3 regions of the Undibacterium sp. GrIS 1.2 genome follow, and region 3 is predicted to be linked to each of the others. Evidence: predicted binding sites of a transcription regulator. Region 3 holds the regulator's gene; each other region holds the start of a gene.
What was found. Region 3 encodes sigma-54, which starts transcription at its own class of promoters, with help from an activator protein. Its sites were predicted from a motif close to TGGCANGNAANCTGCTTT; they were not measured.

Region 1: AAKU61_RS02125 (PEP-CTERM sorting domain-containing protein) is a predicted target of sigma-54. The motif match lies at 2,335-2,352, and genes of this name have one in related genera.
Region 2: AAKU61_RS09855 (PEP-CTERM sorting domain-containing protein) is a predicted target of sigma-54. The motif match lies at 1,811-1,828, and genes of this name have one in related genera.

Annotation. Positions count from the first base shown of each region.
Region 1 covers NZ_JBEONP010000003.1:82,573-86,863, forward strand. Annotated here, with positions in the region: gene AAKU61_RS02115 (DNA ligase) at 1-473, opposite strand, end outside; gene AAKU61_RS02120 (nitrilase-related carbon-nitrogen hydrolase) at 625-2,124, shown strand; gene AAKU61_RS02125 (PEP-CTERM sorting domain-containing protein) at 2,399-3,043, shown strand; gene AAKU61_RS02130 (hypothetical protein) at 3,202-3,612, shown strand; gene AAKU61_RS02135 (GIN domain-containing protein) at 3,710-4,291, opposite strand, start outside.
Region 2 covers NZ_JBEONP010000018.1:23,158-27,448, reverse strand. Annotated here, with positions in the region: gene AAKU61_RS09860 (aminopeptidase P family protein) at 1-1,524, shown strand, start outside; gene AAKU61_RS09855 (PEP-CTERM sorting domain-containing protein) at 1,874-2,566, shown strand; gene AAKU61_RS09850 (GGDEF domain-containing protein) at 2,729-3,892, opposite strand; gene AAKU61_RS09845 (PadR family transcriptional regulator) at 4,256-4,291, shown strand, end outside.
Region 3 covers NZ_JBEONP010000005.1:62,660-66,950, forward strand. Annotated here, with positions in the region: gene ggt (gamma-glutamyltransferase) at 1-112, shown strand, start outside; gene hpf (ribosome hibernation-promoting factor, HPF/YfiA family) at 400-744, opposite strand; gene AAKU61_RS03390 (RNA polymerase factor sigma-54) at 898-2,394, opposite strand; gene lptB (LPS export ABC transporter ATP-binding protein) at 2,412-3,152, opposite strand; gene lptA (lipopolysaccharide transport periplasmic protein LptA) at 3,154-3,732, opposite strand; gene lptC (LPS export ABC transporter periplasmic protein LptC) at 3,752-4,291, opposite strand, start outside.

The sequences.
Region 1 (4,291 bases), on a different contig from region 3:
CTGGCTTGCAGGCTAGCGTAGCGTTGAGCAAAATCGCCCTCACCGTTTGGCAACTCATACAGCTGATAGCTGATTTTTTTCCACTCAGCGTCAACCGGCTCTTGGCACCGTACCGCGGCAGATAACCGGTCAAAACTATGTCGCTCCATCCATAATTCGCCATCAACTGCATGCTTGGGTAAAGCCGCGATAAACCAGGCAGGTGCGTGGATAGCTTTGCCACTGCGAAAACGTAACTGCTGACCGTCCCACAAGGCGCGTACACCATCGAGTTTTTCGCTCACCAGATACAGTGCGGGATCAAATTTATCTGAATAATTTTGCGCCAGTAAAATGTCCATCCTGGCGACACCGGAATCGGTACCAGCGGTCGTATGATCTGCAGCTAGCGTCTGCGCAAACGGCTGCAAAACACCACTGAGCAGTAATAGCGACATTACCCGGCGTAAGGGCGGTAATTGAGATGGATTCATATTAGCCTAGAGGTAGGATTGATAGAGATCGACTGATGTTTAGTCAATGCAAACATCAGCCTAGGTTATTATAAAGTTAATTATTTATCAATACCCTGTTTAATAATTGCAAGACACGGCTAACTTCGAAGCGTTTTTTGAAAGAAATGTAATGCAATCCCTGTTCAAATTGATCACCAAGCCATCAACTCGAAGCTTCATTCTTCAGTTTAGCGCTGCGCTACTGATCGGTTTTATGCTGCGTTTTGTGGTCAATTTAACGCCTGTCTGGTGGCTGGTGTGGATTGCGCCAGTACCTTTGTTAGTCATCGCTTTGCGCTCCAATAAGCGGGATACTTTCTGGATAACTGCCGTGGCCGCTTCGATTGGTCTAAGCAGTAATCTGCACTACTACCAGTTGGTTATGCCAGCGCCAATTGCTGTGCTGGTGCTATTGGCACAAAGCTGGCTTTGGGTATTGGTCATCATGACCACGCGGCGTCTTGTGCTGCGCTACCAATCATGGTGGACGGTGCTGGTCTATCCCGTGGTGTGGTGTGCCGTGGATACCTTACTGGCGCATTGTTTGCCCGACGGCAATTGGGGCAGTCTTGCTTATTCGCAGACAGAATTTTTACCGATGCTGCAAGTGACTTCCTTGTTTGGTGTGGCAGGCTTATTGTTTTTGCTGGCATTATTTCCATCGGCGATTGCACTTGCTTTTGTGTATGGCAGGCGTTTGCATCATGTGCCTTGGGCATACGGGTTAACGACCTTGCTCTTGATCGCCACTTTTACATATGGCGAATTCCGCTTGCAAGATCCGTCCGGCAAGCAGCAAGTTGTATTTGGATTGGTCAGTATTGACGATGCCATCGGCCTGCAAGCAAGTGCAACCTATGCCGCCAGCATTTGGCAACAATATGACCGACATGTCGCAACACTGGCAGCACAGGGCGCGAAGATTATCGTTTTACCAGAGAAAATCGCGATGCTGACGCCTGCCAACGCAGAACAACTGAAACGCTATTTAAGTTCGGTCGCCAAAGCACACCACGTCTGGATAATAGCAGGCAGTGCGATTGACGACGGATCAAGGCCTAGCAATCTGGCCTGGATGTTTTCACCATTAGGCATACTCACCAATAACTACCAAAAACATCACCTGGCACCACCAGAACGTGATTACGCCACCGGAGTCGACTATCAGACGAAGGTGATCGACGCTACGTTATACGGCCTCGCTATTTGCAAAGATATGCATTTTGCAAGCCTGGGTCGCGCCTATACTGAGAGAAACGTTGGCGTCATGTTGGTTCCCGCCTGGGACTTTTACTTTGACCAATGGATCGCGTCCAGAACAACGCTCATCCGCGGTGTAGAAAGTGGTTATATCGTTGTGCGCTCCGCACGTGAGGGCTTATTAACCGTGAGTGATGCCTATGGTCGGGTGCTTGCAGAAAAACCTAGTAGTGGCATGCCTGGGCAAACACTGTTGGTCAAAACAAACATAGCTGCGCGCTTAACTACTTTATATTCGATTATCGGTGGTCTGTTTGGCTGGCTCTGCGTGCTCTGCCTGGTAGGTATGGCCGCATGGCCAGTAGCAAGCGCATACCTAAGAGCCTATAAAGCACTGCCTAATAGTAATTTGGGTGATGCATCCATTTAAATCAGTGCTGCGCATTGAGCACAACTAACGTCAAACTGAAGATGAAAATATAGTGACAAATTATTATCTATTTGGTTTGTAAATACAAATTAAAAAATCTGCCGAATCTATATATTTAAGGCCTCCGAATATCTGTCGGTTTTTTTTACACTTATTGCAATTCATAAACTTTAATCGATATAAGCCCATGAATTAAAACGATATTTTTATTGGCACTAAATTTGCGTATAAGAATCTGTAGTAAGTATATATTTAAATCTAAGGGAAAATCATAATGTCCATAAAAAAATTCGCAGCAATTCTTTGCTTGCTCGGCAGTGCGGTTGCATCTAATGCCAACGCAGCGTTTTACAACCCGTTCGGTCCACAACAAAATGTCAATATGTCCACAATCTTGAATGGTGGCTGGACCGAATGCTACTCAGCAACAATGGGTACAATCATCGGTACTAACGCAGAAAATATTTTGTCAAAATGCAGCGGTGGTTATTTGATGATGGCTGGACGCGCTACAGGTAGCGATGTATTCCAACTGTTGGCAGAAACAACATTTGCTGATGCCACTTTCAATACTGGTTCAGGCACACAAAACGTGCACACATCGAACGGTTCTGACTGGTATTTCTCATCTAACTGGTCATGGGGCTTCGCTGATGCAGGAACAGGCGTATCACTGAGTTCATGCGATACATCTGGCGTATCCGGTGCAGACAGAATGTGTCTTCACACTATCAACTTCACTGGCGGCTACAGAATCGGTAACAACACTGGTTTGAACAACTCTTCATCTTTCGAAAAAGTTTTCTTCGTTTCCAACGGTGCTAGCCAAGCTGACGTACCAGAACCAGCAACGATCGCTATGTTTGGTTTAGGTTTGTTAGGTTTAGCAGCTGTACGTCAACGCAGCACAAAAAAATAACAAGCTGGCTTGTTTAGTCAATTTGCTTGATGATGCCGTTTAGTGAAAACTAAACGGCATTTTTCTTTTTGGCTCTCAGAGAATAATTAACGCTGTGCTTCGTTCTGCGAGCGATGAATCTGAGGCCTCATCATTCTTTATTGTACTTTTTGACCTCCATGCAAGCCACCCCAATGACAACCATTCCAGACTTTCCAGAACATGCCTGGGTTTCCTTAGAAACACCGCAAGATGTGGAGGCATGGATGGATTTGCAAAATCGTGAATTACAAGAAGCAATAGGAACAATTTCTACCTATTCCACAAGTAGCGGTCAGGGTATTGCCTTACGTTTGGCTTTGGGCGGCGATGTGTTTATTCACACTAACTCAGACGGAGATGTTTTATTGGACGTGACGCCAGAAGCTGATTGGGTCATTCCGGTGATCAGCGCAGTCACACAGATCAGTACCCCACGGGGGCAAATCTGGATTTTGCCAGCACATCTACTAACGCAACTGATACTGGGCTTGAATAGTTTGATTGCCTCAAGCTGGCTGGTGCTGGGGCATAAGTTCAGAATGAAATAGCCATTGGTCTGAGCTAAGTAAAAAATAAAGGGTGTAGTTTTTATGACTGCACCCTTTTGAATTTTTGCTGCGTTGTTACTGCATTACTAATCTAGTGTTAGCGCACTACGCCATCTTTATCAACCTTAACAATGCGTGAATTGCTACTGTCGCTGCTGCCGTTAGTGGCGTTTTGCTTTACATTCACTTCTGCCACACCAGTACCGCTGGCGCTGATCTTGGCGCGTTCTACTAACAAACTGCTGGCGTTTAAATCACCGCTGCCATGCAATTTGGCGCTGAGCAATTTGCCTTGACCAGATAGTTCTACGCTACCGGTGCCGTCCATTACAATTTCAATCTGCTGTGTTTTTATGTCGCTAGCCTCCAGATCGCCAGAACCGAGTAAGTCTATTTTTAATGTATCCGAAACGCTGTTTGATCGCATATTGCCTGTGCCATGACCAGTGAATTGCGCTTTGTCGGATCGTAAATTACTGGCGTCAAAATCACCCGATCCGTTGACCACAACATCCAGATCGGTGGTTGTGCCATCTAAGGTCAAGCTGCCACTGCCTCCCATACGGACTTTGGTGCCAGCGGCTTTCAATCCACGAACTTCCATATCGCCAGAGCCATTAATTTCGGCCGAGAACTGCTTGATATCGCCAGTAATAGAAACATCGCCTGATCCCCGGAT
Region 2 (4,291 bases), on a different contig from region 3:
TCTGCTGCTGCCACACTGCACCTTGATTGGCTCGCCAGCACCATGCAAGCAGGACAAACCGTTGGCGTAGACGGCGCCGTGCTTGGACTAGCCATGGCTCGCATGCTTGAGCAGGCGCTACAAGCTAGCGGCAGCAAATTGGACACTAGCAAAGACTTATTACAAACTATCTGGTCTGGTCGCCCTGATCTGCCGCAAGCCGCTATCTATGAACATCTGGCACCGTTTGCGGTGGTCAGTCGTCAAGACAAACTAGCCCTTGTGCGTGAGCAAATGCGTATCAAAGCGGCGGACTGGCATTTTGTTTCTACCGTAGATGATCTGGCTTGGATCTTCAATCTGCGCGGTGCCGATGTCAGCTATAACCCGGTATTTGTCGGGCACGCACTGATCAGTCAAGACAGTGCTGCCTTGTTTGTCTCTCATGGCAAAATACCTGCTGCATTGGTAGACGTATTAGCAAAAGACGGTGTGTTTATTGCCGACTACGCGCAAGCTGCCAGCGCCTTGGCTGCGTTGCCAGCAAATAGCAGTTTGCTGATAGACCCGCGCCGCATCACCTACTCTTTCCGCCAGGCGGTACCAGCTTCGGTCAAAGTAATTGAGGCAATCAACCCATCGGTATTTGCAAAATCCCGCAAGACTCCGCAAGAAGCGCAATTTGTGCGTGAAGCGATGGAGCAAGATGGCGCCGCTTTATGTGAATTTTTTAGCTGGCTGGAAGCATCGCTTGGCAAAGAAGTCATCACAGAAATGACCATTGACGAAAAAATTACTGCGGCCCGCGCACGCCAGCCTAACTTCGTCTCTGCCAGTTTTGCTACGATTGCTGGCTTTAACGGTAATGGCGCGATGCCCCACTACCGCGCACTACCAGAATCGCATGCGGTCATCGAAGGCAATGGCTTGCTGCTGATCGATTCCGGTGGCCAATACCTCAACGGCACCACCGACATCACCCGCGTGATGCCAATTGGCGTGGTATCAGCAGAACAAAAACGCGACTTCACCTTGGTTTTAAAAGGCATGATCAATTTGTCGCGTGCGCAGTTCCCGCGTAGCACGCTGTCACCGATGTTAGATGCTCTGGCACGCGCACCGATCTGGGCCGAGGGCATTAACTACGGTCACGGCACCGGCCACGGCGTAGGCTACTTTCTAAATGTACATGAAGGTCCGCAATCTATCTCGGGCGCTATTCCAGAGGCGCATAACGCGATGGAAGCAGGCATGATTACTTCCAACGAGCCAGGTATTTATCGCCCGGGTAAATGGGGTGTACGGATAGAAAATCTGATGCTCAATATCGTGGGTCATCAAGGCGAGTTTGGCGACTATCTCAAGTTTGAGACCCTGACGCTCTGCCCCATCGACACCCGCTGCATCGATATGACAATAATCCGTGAGGACGAATTGGCATGGCTCAATGGATACCACGCGACCGTCTTAGAGCGCTTGTCACCGCGCGTCAGCGGCGCAGCAAAAGCATGGCTGGAAGAAAGAACGAAAGCGGTCAGTAAATAATTCTACTTTGCAGCAAGAAATTGTATTGAACAGATAAAAGCGCCGCTGACAAAAATCATGCGGCGTTTTGTTTTTTGGGTGCGGATCGCAGAATCTCTGTCAACTCATTGCAACTCCGGCAACGAGAACTCGTCACTGTGGAATTTAGGTAGTTAAAAATCATGCAAATAAAAAAATACTATTTAATAACAACAACTTAGAAAGTATTAACAAAATTATTATTAACTTTGTCGATCATTTTTACACATCAGCAATTTAACTTTTGTAAGTCCTTGATTTTACATGGTGGAATAAATTTTGCTTAACAGCAATTGAAATATTACTTCAACCCCTTCTTGACAAGACCATCATGAAAATCAAAACACTCATCTCAGCAGCTGTATTGAGCACAATTGGCTTCAGTGCAACGCAAGCGAATGCAAGCATCATTGACAGTAGCTTTGAATCTGGCCTGACGGGTTGGACGACATTAATGACAACCAGCACAACAAACACCACAGCAACAGATGGAACATTTTCTGCGTTCATCCAGGCAGTGAGCGGTGGCGCATCCAATGCAAGCACATTGGAAAGCTTTACAGGCACAACTGATGCAGCATTGCAGTCAATCAAATCTGGCTACAAAAATTTTACCAATGGTTCTGCAATCAAACAAACCTTCACTGCGGACGCTGGTAGCCTCATCAGCTTTGATGTCAGAACTCTGACAAATGAAGGCACCCCTTCACCTTGGGATTTCACCTTCTTTGTATTGGATGGCGTTGCATTCAGCTTGGGCGATACTAATACCAGCACGTTCAGCAGCGGTGTTGCTGGTTATTCGAACGCAACAGCCTGGAGCAATGTTTCTAAAACTCTGCTGACATCTGGCACACATACTCTGAGTTTTGGTGCGGTACAAGCCGGTGACAACTCAGTATCTACCGCACTCTTAGTCGACAATATTAAATTGAGCGGTGACGTGCCTGAACCAGGCAGCCTGGCTTTGCTGGGATTGGGATTGATCGGTCTGGCCGCATTGCGTCGCGCGAAATCTGCTTAAGTCTGAGTTAAAGTCTCAATTAAAGTCTCAATTAAAGTCTGAGTTAAAGTATCAATTAAAGTATTAGTTCAGACTTTAAAAATCACTTCAGTCCATCATCTTTGTTGGACTTGATAGATCAGAAAAATAAAAGGACGGTTCAGAAATGGACTGTCTTTTTTTTTAGCTAATCGCCAGTTTGACCTTATTACGGCCCGCATTTTTCGCATCGTAGCAAGCACTGTCAATCCGGCTAAATGTCGCGGATGGATTGATATCCTGATCCCAATTCACCGTACCTACACCAATACTGACTGTCATCTCGATCTGAATATTTTCAAATTGGCAGGGAGTATTTAATACTATCGTTCTCAATTGTTCTGCCATCACATAAGCATCTTCTGCGTTGGTAGCGGGCAAAATAATCACAAACTCCTCACCGCCTATACGCGCAATGATATCGCTACCTCTTCGTATGTGTTGCTGTAATAGTCCAGAAAAATGCTGTAAGCAAGCGTCACCGCCAAGGTGGCCATAGCGATCATTGACATGTTTAAAATGATCCAGATCGAGCATCAGCAATGCCAGTGTCTCTTTTTGTCGTACCGCCAAATGCCAGGCTTGTTGCCATGCCTGGTCATAACTCCGTCGATTGGATAAACCAGTCAGCATGTCCGTCAGTGAGAGTCGATCTATTTCAGCACGGCTGCGGATTAAATCCACTTCCGTTGCAATCTGCTGAGCATATTCGTTAGCAGACCGGCGCAGATTTGCGATTAAATATAAAACGTAAAACGAGAGCGTCAGGCCAGTGGAGCTAAGTTCGAGTGACGGTAGAAAAAATACTAGGGCTGCAGGCAAGATCAGCGCTAGCAAACTCCATCGAGCCTGGCGTGGGTGCATGGCAAAAGCCTGACTTGCTGCAGTACTAAATGCAACGGTCGCAATCGTCGCTACCATAATCGCGCTGTCGGGACGCACTCTCAAATAACCGATCACGGCGGGTACCAGCCCCCAAACCACCGAGCCTATCTGTATTAACAACCAATGTTGGCTGATCCACTGCTTGTATTTCTCTTTGTCGGTACCTGCTACAGGAGGCAGATGCTTGTACCGCATCACCCATAAAATGAGAAAAGTGCATATTAGCAAGGCACTCAGCCAAGGCCAGCGCAAATGATAGCCAGTGATGCCCATCAGTAAAAAACAAGCGATCAGGTAAAACACTGGGCCAATTAATGCACGCCTGTAAAGGTCGTTACAAATACGATCATTTTTGTAACTTTCTAGCTCAGAGCTTTGCTTGTTTAAAGCTGATTCAATCTTGGAAGCAGGGGTCTCGATCATGCTGTATCAATGTCCTATCATATTCGTGAAAAATCCATGAAAGCCAATGATTTTCCTGCTATGAACTACCTAAATGAGTTTCCCATCATACACACTCGGCTTTGGTAAAACTATGCATTCATGGCTGATCAACTAATTTTGAAATAATCAGCAGAACAGCAAATTGACTTTGCTGATAAGTCCCCATCCCACGATTAAGCGTCTACAGCGGTTTAGCTCCTGGCTACGCCTCAGGCTTAGATTTCTGTATTTTTTTATTTTTGATTAAAGAAGAAAATTTCTGATTTTTTCAAAAATCTGTCCTTGACTTAATCAGTTAACGATATATCATATAGTTTTAAATTAAAGATATATCTATAAATCATGAAAAATCATCATCATACTCATTCAGAACACAAT
Region 3 (4,291 bases):
TCTGAGATTGTCACCGACTATGGGGCGCACACAAACGATACAAATGAGCAATCAGGGATTTGATGGTTATTCAGATCCGCGCAATCCCGACGGAAAAACTTTAGGGTATTGAGGTTAAATTTAAATGCGTACAAGCTAATCTGTGCGGCTTAAAGAAATGAATAGCTACGAGTGTCGCTTATTTCTCCAGTACCCAATATAAATACTCTCCCCAGGTATATTTTAGTTGTCCATGTAATTACTGGACAATAAGCCATATTTATAAAAATAATATGGGAGTATATTTATATCAGCGCATAATCTTCGCAAAAAAATCAAGTGTTACGTAAACAAAAAAAGGACGCCGGATTGCGTCCTTTTTTGCTATTTTCTAATCGAAAAAGCGACTAAGTCATCTGCTTACACTGGCGTCGGATCGGGTATGTGTTTGATCGCGTCATGTTGATGATTTTGGATTTTGTCTTTATGTTTAATGACTTGTCGGTCCAGTTTGTCGATGAGAGTGTCGATGGCGGCGTAGAGATCTTGTGCCAGGCTTTCAACATGAATATCTTTGCCACTGATGTGCAGATTAATGTCTGCTTTATGGCGTTTTTCCTTTTCTTTGAGCTTGTCCACGGTCAGGATGACGGCGATATCAATTACTTGATCGAAATGCCGCCTGATACGTTCAAGCTTATTTTGCACATGTTCACGAATTGCAGGAGTTACTTCGAGGTGATGTCCACTGATGGTGAGATTCATACTACGCTCCTTGGTAATCTTACTTGTTACAAACATTTTGTCTTAACTCAATTAATGTAAATTTAATCAGACGATGAATTGGCAGACTAATACTTAAATTATTTATTGAGCTAAATTATATATAGCAACACACGAGGATATTTCAAGAACAAGTTACAAAGATTTGCGCAGGCTTACTGGCGGGATTTTCAAGGCCTCGCGATATTTGGCGACTGTGCGTCGCGCAATTACCATGCCTTGTTCTCCCAGCATGTCTGCAATCTTGCTGTCAGAGAGTGGGATTTTCTGGTCTTCTGCTCCTATCAACTGCTTGATGAGTGCACGTATCGCGGTGGATGATGCTTCCCCCCCTGCTTCCGTCGCGACATGGCTACCGAAGAAATATTTCAACTCAAACATACCATGCGGGGTCAGCATGTATTTTTGCGTCGTTACACGAGAAATAGTGCTCTCGTGTAAACCCAGTGTATCAGCAATTTCGCGCAACACAAGTGGTCGCATTGCAACGGCACCGTGCGTGAAAAAATTACGTTGTCTTTCAACTATCGCTTGTGAAACCCGCAAAATCGTATCAAAGCGTTGCCGCATATTTTTGATTAGCCAGCGCGCCTCTTGCAATTGGGAACCTAGCGTACCGTCACCCCGATTTTGCTTCATGATGCTGGCGTACATACTATTAACACGTAGCTTTGGCATCACATCTTGATTGAGTAATACTTGCCAGCCGTTCACTGTCTTTCTGACTATCACATCCGGCACGACATAATCTGAAGCCGCCACGGCAAATTCAGCACCCGGTTTGGGGTTACATTGACGAATAACCACTTGCGCTTCGCGTAAATCCTCGTCATCACAATTAAGGATTTTCTTCAACTTATTAAAATCTCTTTGAGCGAATAAAGTGATGTGGCTCTCAACAATTTTTTGCGCCAGCCGACGCGTCACAAAAGGAATTTTAGGAAAACGTTTAATCTGCAAGGCCAGACATTCGGATACATTTCTGGCACCGACACCGCTAGGGTCAAAGTTCTGCAACATGTTCAGCGCAAAGGATAATTCTTCCGGCTCAACACATAATTCCAATGGCAAGCTGGCATGAATTTCTTCAAGCGTTTCCATCAAATAGCCATTGGTATCCAAGGCATCAATCATCAGCTCAATCAGAGCACGATCACGGGGCTCGCGAATGTTCAATCGCATCTGCTCCAACAAGTGATCTCTGAGGCTAGTTTGTGCTGCTTCTAACTGCGGACGTCCGTCATCTTCTTCTGACGATTTGCTGCCTTGAGGAACATCATCAAAGCTCCACTCTTCTTCATTCGCGCTGGTGCTATCGGCAGAGGCAGCGACTTCGCTAAGCTCGGCATTTTCAGTACTGGCACTTGCAGTAGCTGCATCGCCATTCATTTCTGGCGCGGCGAATTCAGTTTCAGAATTATTCGTAGTCGCACTGATGGCGCCGTCGGCCAGCAAGCGCACTGCATTATCCATAGGATCATCTACCCGCTCCAACATGGGATTGTCGGAAAGTAGATTTTCTAACTCTTGATGTAGCTCCAGCGTGGACAATTGCAGCAAACGTATCGATTGCTGCAATTGGGGCGTTAAGGCCAAATGCTGGGACGTGCGGAGTTGCAGGCTTTGCTTCATCATCGTATGGCTTCCCGCTACATGCGGAAATGCTCTCCCAGATAAACTCGGCGAACCGATTCGTCTTTAATGATATCGTCTGGCTTACCAGTCGCCAACACAGCGCCCTGATTAATGATGTAGGCATGGTCACAAATGCCAAGAGTTTCGCGTACATTGTGATCTGTGATCAGAACGCCGATACCCCGGTTTTTAAGGAAGCGCACAATCCGTTGGATCTCAATGACGGCAATCGGATCGACGCCTGCAAAAGGCTCATCCAACAACACGAAACGAGGATTGGTTGCCAATGCTCTGGCGATCTCTACCCTGCGACGTTCACCACCCGACAAGGATAAAGCCTGATTTTCACGAATGCCGTCAATCTGCAATTCGGCCAGCAAGGTGTCTAAACGTTTTTCAATTTTCTTTTTACTCAGAAATTGATCGTTTTCATCTTTTTGTAATTCAAGAACTGCACGGATATTGTCTTCTACAGACAGCTTACGAAATACCGAGGCCTCTTGCGGCAAATAAGATAAGCCCAAGGTTGCACGTTTGTGTATGGGTAAGCGCGAGATATCAACACCATCAATATTGATCTCACCGGCATCAGAGGGTACCAGTCCAACAATCATATAAAACGATGTAGTCTTGCCAGCGCCGTTCGGACCTAGCAAACCGACCACTTCACCGCTCTTTACTTCCAACGACACGTCACGGACGACTTGCCGCGCGCCATAGCGCTTTTGCAAACCCTTAACTAATAATGTACTCATCTTATTCTTTGACTTTTTTGTCGGATTTTGGAGCCAAAATTAACGTCACACGTCCGCCACCGTCAACAGATTTTCCAGACGTATTATTAGTCGCCACGAATACATCGCTAAGACTGTCGTAGGATAAAAAGTCGCCCTGCTGTTCCTGTGTGACGGTTTTACCTTCAAGATATTTCACGTCAGCCTTAGAAATAAATTTTACTAATTCTGTCCTGGTGTCATATTCGACCCGGTCTGCTACACCTTCTACCCATAAGTCTGGACCGCCGTCACGCTTTTGACGGAAAAATACTTTGCCGCCCGCAACAGCATAGAGAACAGCACTCTGCGTTCCATCTTGTGCGGTTGTCACGACAGCGCGCTCGGCTTTGACTAACAAGGTACCTCGGGTCAAAACGACATTCCCCGTGATGGTAGATACGTTTTTCTTCCCTTCGGAAATAGAATGATCTGCGGTAATTTCTGTCGGCTTATCGGCATCCGCTTTTTCAGCAAATGCCGCCGAATGTAAAACTACTGCACTGACAGCACATAAAAAGCCGCCGATCAGATGCTTGGATTGTTTATTGTGGAAGCTCATTACTTGCTCTCCATTTTGATTAATTAGATGTTTTTTGCTTCGTGCCTGACTTCGCACCTGGCTTAGTAAAATGCATGTGAACCTGACTTAGTAACTGAGTCTCTTGTGTCTCATTATTCGCCGTCATTCCAACTGCATGTGTTTCTGAATTTTGTGAATACAAGGTCACGGGATGATCTGTTTTCATCGTATTCAGATCGGGTAACAACAATAGATAATCGGTATTTAACTGCATGTATTTTGTAGTATCACTCTCAGGCCTTACTACCTGAACATTGTCATACAGATGAATCTCGTCACTTTGGGTATTAATCTCAACTTGTGCTTTAGCTTGCTCGCTAAGTTGTGCAGTTTTTTGCTCTACCAGTCCGCGATCAGCACGTACTGTTACAGGAGTTTTATCTTTATCAAAACTATTAATACGGGGTTGTGTAATTTCAAAATTATCATATTGCGGGTTATGAGTGAGCCGGCTACCGGTGACATGAAAATTCGCCTGTCCTTTGTTCGACAAACGGATGAAATTAAAATTTTCCACATAGTAATCAGGATCGGTACG